Linked DNA regions of Persicimonas caeni. The main gene of each other region encodes a partner of the protein of the gene in region 2 in a complex. Links are inferred from orthologs where the notes say so. Each region holds a gene or a part of one and is shown on either strand. Other genes may lie near its edges.

Region 1 (2,895 bases), 3.2 Mb from region 2 along the record:
AGCCGGTGCATTCGAACACGTAGTCGACGCCCAGGTCGCCCCAGCCCAGGTTCGCCGGGTCGCGCTCCGACATCACTTTGACGTCGGTGCCGCCGATATTCAGGCCGTCCTCGGTCACTTCGACGTTGCCGTCATACTTGCGGTGGACCGTGTCGTACTTGAACAGGTAGGCGAGCTGTTCGGGGCTGGTCAGATCGTTGACCGCCACCAGTTCGACGTCCGGATCGTCCATGAGGATGCGTCCGACGCAGCGTCCAATGCGACCAAAACCGTTAATTCCGATGCGAATGGCCATGGGAGTTCCTTCTTTGTTTAGTTCGATGGGTGCTCGATAGGTAACACAATGCTGTGTGCGGCGAGTAACTAAATAGTTGCCACAGCGCGAGTGTCAATGGGGAAGCGCCGAATGTCTCGGGTGGAGGCGTTGCAAGATGGAGGCGCTGCAGAGTTGCAGCGCGTCCTACTCGTCGTGCAACTCCACCGCCACGCGCTCTTTCTCGGGATTGAAGAGCTCGCGCGCGGCTTCGACGGTCGGGTGATGCTTGAGATCTTCTTCGAGCTGCTGCTTGCGCGCGACGCGGTCGGCCTCGCGCTCCTCATACAGCGTCAGCTCTTCGGGAGAGACGGGCTCGTCGAGCTCGGGCAGCTTGATCTCGAGGGACCACTCACCGCTGAACAGGTCGGCCAGGGCGTCTTTGATGGCGTCGGCGACGCGCTCGGGACGATCGCCCTCACGGAACAGCTCGATGTAGTTGGGCTTGATCTCGATGACGACCTTGCCGTCGTCGAATTGATGGAGTCGGGCGTGCTCGCAGGTGGCGGCCACCGGCTGCGTATCCTTGCGAATATGCTCGACCAGCGCGCGCCAACGCTCACGGGGCGGCTCGGCGAGGAGCGCGTCGCGCTCGTTGGTGTCCGTGGAAGGCTTCGGCTCCGCGACCGGCTCCGGCTCCGCGACCGGCTCCGGCTCCGTGACCGGCTCCGGCTTCGTGACCGGCTCCGGCTTCGTGACCGTTTCCGGTTTCCGGGTGCCGGGCTCCGGGTGCCGGGTGCCGGGCTCCGGGTGCCGGGTGCCGGGCTCCGGGTGCCGAGCTCCGGTCTCCGGGTGCCGGGTGCCGGGTTCCGGGTGCCGGTCTCCGGGCTCCGGGTGCCGGTCTCCGGTCTCCGGGTGCCGGGTGCCGGGCTCCGGGTGCCGGGTGCCGGGCTCCGGATCCGGCTCCGTGGCCGTGACCGGCTCCGGCTTCGTGACCGGCTCCGGCTTTATCGACTCACCACCATCATTGGCGGTTTCCGCCGGCGTCTTCTCTACTTCATTCCGCCGCGGAATTTTTTTTTTGGCTTGGTGGGCCTGCTGCGCGTCGGCCGCCGCCACCGCGTCCATGTCGACGTCGTCCTCGAGCGTCCCCTCGAGCGACTGCAGCCGGTCGACGAGCAGGTCGAGGCCGACGAGCGGCTCGAGGCTCGACATACGCACCAGCGTCATCTCGAACAGCAGCTTCGGGTACGGCGAGCGCGTCATCTCCTGGGCGCCGTCGGCCATGACCGAGAAGTAACGGTGCAACAGGTCGGTGGGCGTGCCGTCGACCTGCTCTCGGGCGATGCCCAGCTCGCTTTCGGTCAGGTTGGTGACCCGGTCGGGGTTCTCGACCACGGCGGTGACCACCAGGTCGCGAAAGTGGGTGACCAATTCGCTGGCGAATTGCTGCAGGTCGTAGCCGTAGCGGTTGACCTCGTCGAGGACCTCGAGCGCGGCCTCGGCGTTGCGCGAGATGATCGCCTCGCTCAGCTCGAAGAGGTGCTTGCGGTTGGCCACGCCCAAGATCTGGGCGACCTGCGCCTCGTCGAACGAGTCGCCGGCGAAGCTGATGACCTGGTCCATCAGGCTCAGCGCGTCGCGCATGCCGCCGTTGGCCTGGCGGGCGATGAGCTGCAGGGCGGCCTTCTCCGAGTCGATCTCCTCGGCCTCACACAGGTGGGTGAGGTGATCGACGATGTCGTGCTGGCTGATGCGTTTGAAGTCGAAGCGCTGGCACCGGCTCAGGATGGTCACCGGGATCTTCTGCGGCTCGGTGGTCGCGAAGATGAAGTGCGCGTGCTCGGGCGGCTCCTCGAGGGTCTTCAACAGGGCGTTGAAGGCCTCGTTGGTGAGCATGTGGACTTCGTCGATGATGTAGATCTTGTAGCGGTCGCGGCTGGGCGCATAGCGCACACCCTCGCGAAGCTCGCGGATCTCGTTGATGCCACGGTTCGACGCACCGTCGATCTCGAAGACGTCGACCGACTGGCCCTCGTGGATCTCTTTGCACGACGAGCATTCGTAGCACGGCGTCGGCGTGGGCCCCTTCTCGCAGTTGAGCGCCTTCGCGAGGATACGCGCCGTGGTCGTCTTGCCGACGCCGCGCGTGCCGCAGAACAGGTAAGCATGCGCCACGCGGTCTTGCTCGAGAGAGTTCTTGAGCGTGCGCGCCACATGCTCCTGGCCGACGACTTCTTCGAAGTATTTTGGGCGCCACTTTCTGGCGAGGACTACGTAGGACATCGCTTGCCGGGGGGCTTGAGAAACGGGCTGCGAACTGCCAGCCCGTTGTACTTCATTACCCCTGTAGAGCGCAAAGGCTGAGGCGAAAATTTCGTGGGAGGCTCTCTCTCGAGGTGGTCGCCTTGCTGGAGTTGTGGCTCCGGCTATTAGGGGCGCCTGAACGGCGGCGCTGAACGGCTATTAGTGGGTCGTTTCGATGGGGCGTATGTGGTGATTGAGGTGATTGAGGTGATCGAATAGCGAGGTGGTCGCCTTGCTGGAGTTGTGGCTCCGGCTATTTGGGGCGCCTGAACGGCGGCGCAAACTACAATTTGAGGGTCGTGTCAATCACCACATGAGCCGCATTGAAACGACCC
Region 2 (2,941 bases):
ACCCCACCTGGCCAATCACGGCTACGTGGTGCGCAGTTGGTTGGGCATCCGGGTCCAAGAACTCGACAAAAAGCTCGCCGCTACCTTCGGCCTCGACAAACCGACCGGCGCGCTGGTGACCGAGGTCGTCAACAACAGCCCGGCGGCCAAAGGCGGGGTCAAAGCCGGCGACGTCATCCTCGAGTTCGACGGCGCCCCGTTGAAGTCGAGCGACAAGCTCCCCTGGCTCGCCTCCACCGCAGGCGCCGGCAAGACGGTCGACGTCAAATTGCTCCGCGGCAAAAAGCAGATGAAGCTCGACATCAAGCTCGAAAAACTCCCCGACCAGGATCACCCCAATATCCCCAGCTTCGACGCCAGCAACGCCAGCGCCCCCAAGAGCGCTGAATTCGGCGTCTCGGTCAAAGCCCTGACCGACTCGCTCGCCCGCCAATTGGGCGCCAGCAGCACCGACGGCGTCGTCGTCACCAACGTCGGCTCTCAATCGGCCGCCCACGGCGCCGGCCTTCGCCAACGCGACGTCATCACCGAGGTCGGCGAAGACAAGGTGACCGACTCCAAAGAGTTCGACAAAGCGATCAAAGCCTTCGAGCGCGGCGACGTCGTACGCCTGAAGGTCGTGCGCGGCGGACGCGTCGTTTATATCGCGGTGACGCGATAGGAGAGCGAAAAAGCAAAAGGGTAAAGAAGCGAAGAAGCAAAGGCGGTCGACACGTACCGCCTTTGCTCTTTTACTTTTTCACTCCTTTACTTTTTCACTCCTTTACTTTTTCACTCCTTTACTTTTTCACTCCTTTACTTTTTCACTCCTTTACTTCTTCACTCTTTTACTTTTTCGCTCCTTTGCTTTTTCGCTCTTTTACTTTTTCGCCCGCGTTGCGCTAGCATCGCGGGCGTCTTAACTTCGCGCCCTTCCGAGGACATCACCGTGCTGCACTGGTCGCAAATTCGGGGGCAAGAACGCCCGCTCGACATCTTGAAGACGGCCCTCAACACCGGCCGCGTCCACCACGCGTACCTGTTCACCGGTCTGCAGGGGGTCGGCAAATTCTTGACCGCCCAGACCTTCGCGGCCGTGGTCAACTGCGCCCACCGCCCCGAGGGCGAGTTCCGCGACGCCTGCGGCGAATGCAGTAGCTGCCGCAAGATCGACGGCCGCCAGCACCCCGACGTCCTCTTCGTCGAGCCCGAGAAGGGGCGCATCAAGATCGCCCAGATCCGCGAGATCCAGAAAGCCGCCATGAAGGCGCCTTACGAGGGGCGCTTTCGCATCGTCCTCATCGACGACGCTCACACGATGACCGAAGAGGCGGCCAACGCGCTGTTGAAGACGCTCGAAGAGCCCTCCAAGCGCATGCGCCTCATCCTCGTGACCGACCAGCCCCACGGCCTGCTCGATACGATCATCTCGCGCTGCCAGGTGCTGCGCTTCGGCGCGCTCGAAGAATCGGACGTCGTCGAGCTGCTCGACGAGCTCCTCGAAGAGAACGAGGACATCGAGCGCCCCGACGCCAAGCTGCTGGAGGTCGCCGCCGGCTACGGCGAGGGGAGCGTCGGGCGCACCTTCGCGGTGGTCGAGTCGGGCATGCTCGACGCCCGGCGCGAGTTCGTCGAGCAGATCGTCAACCTGCCCGCCGGCCAACCCGTCCCTCTGCTGGACCTGGCCGAAGAGCTGAGCTCGAACAAAAACGAGCTCGAGCGCAAGCTCGACGTCCTCAAGCTCTTTTTGCGCGACGTCATGCTCTATAAGGCCGCCGGCAACGCCGATCGGCTCATCAACACCGACCTGGTCGACCTCGTCGCCTCCTACAGCGACCGCGTCTCCCTCGACGAGCTCCTCGGACTCCTCGATGAAATCCGCGAGGCCCAACGCTTGTTGATGCGAAACGTGCACGCCCAGCTCATCACCGAGAACCTGCTGGGCAACTTCCGACGCCACGGCGCGTCGGCCTGAAGCTCGAAAAACGAACGTTCTGTAGCGACAGTCGGAACCCCATGACCACCACGACCACCGACAACACAGCCCACGACAAGACCGGCGGCGAGCCGTTCGGCGGCAAAAAGCGCCTCTACAACGTCGTGCAGGCCAAATTTCGCACGAACTTCATCAAGCACGACTTCGACGCCCGCGAGCTGCAGCTCTACCCGGGCGACCAGGTCATCGTCGAAACCGACCGCGGCCCGGCCATCGCCAAGATCACCGGCCACGTGCAGCGAAAGCTCTTGCCCACCGGCAGCATCCAGCGCGTGCTGCGCAAGGCCAACGACGGCGACGTGCGCCACGCCGACAAAAACGAAGAGCGCGAGCGCGACGCCTACCGATTCTGCATCGAGCGCATCCGGGCACGAAACCTGCCCATGAAGCTCATCCGCGCTCAGTACATGCACGACGGCTCGAAGATCGTCTTCTACTTCAGCGCCGACGGCCGCATCGACTTTCGCGACCTGGTCAAAGACCTCGCCCACCGCTTCCGCACCCGCATCGAGATGCACCAGATCGGCGTGCGCGACGGCGCCCGCATGCTCGGCGGCATCGGCCCGTGCGGGCGCGAGCTGTGCTGCAGCACCTTCTTGCAGGAGTTCTCCCCGGTCTCGATTCGCATGGCCAAACAGCAGGGCTTGACGCTCAACCCCTCGAAGGTCTCGGGCATGTGCGGCCGCCTGATGTGCTGCCTCGTCTACGAGCAGCAGATGTACCGGCGCATGAAGAAGTCGTTGCCGCGGGCCGGCCAAAAGGCACAGACCGCCATGGGCGTGGGCGAAATCATCGACCTCGACGTCATCAACCGGCGGGTCACCATCAAGCTGCATGACGAGAACCGCCAACTCTTCCCAGTCGACGAAATCGAGATCATCGACGCCAAGAAGCTCGACGAAACCGTCGACACCCCGCCCGACGAGCGCCACGAGCGCTACCTTTGGAACGACGATGCCCCAGGCA

Evidence for each region. The genes of interacting proteins can lie anywhere in the genome.
Region 1: holB (region 2) and dnaX share a complex: the UniProt entries of both Bacillus subtilis proteins name them as parts of the DNA clamp loading complex. The link is inferred for Persicimonas caeni from one-to-one orthologs.

What each region holds. Positions count from the first base shown.
Region 1 is NZ_CP041186.1:3,639,688-3,642,582, reverse strand. It holds dnaX (DNA polymerase III subunit gamma/tau), read right to left. Parts: upstream 2,540-2,895; coding sequence 461-2,539; downstream 1-460. Other genes in the region: gap (type I glyceraldehyde-3-phosphate dehydrogenase), read right to left, coding at 1-295. UniProt on the Bacillus subtilis protein: Part of the beta sliding clamp loading complex, which hydrolyzes ATP to load the beta clamp onto primed DNA to form the DNA replication pre-initiation complex.
Region 2 is NZ_CP041186.1:6,882,948-6,885,888, reverse strand. It holds holB (DNA polymerase III subunit delta'), read left to right. Parts: upstream 1-928; coding sequence 929-1,954; downstream 1,955-2,941. Other genes in the region: FIV42_RS25605 (PSP1 domain-containing protein), read left to right, coding at 1,996-2,941; FIV42_RS25615 (Do family serine endopeptidase), read left to right, coding at 1-661. UniProt on the Bacillus subtilis protein: DNA polymerase III is a complex, multichain enzyme responsible for most of the replicative synthesis in bacteria.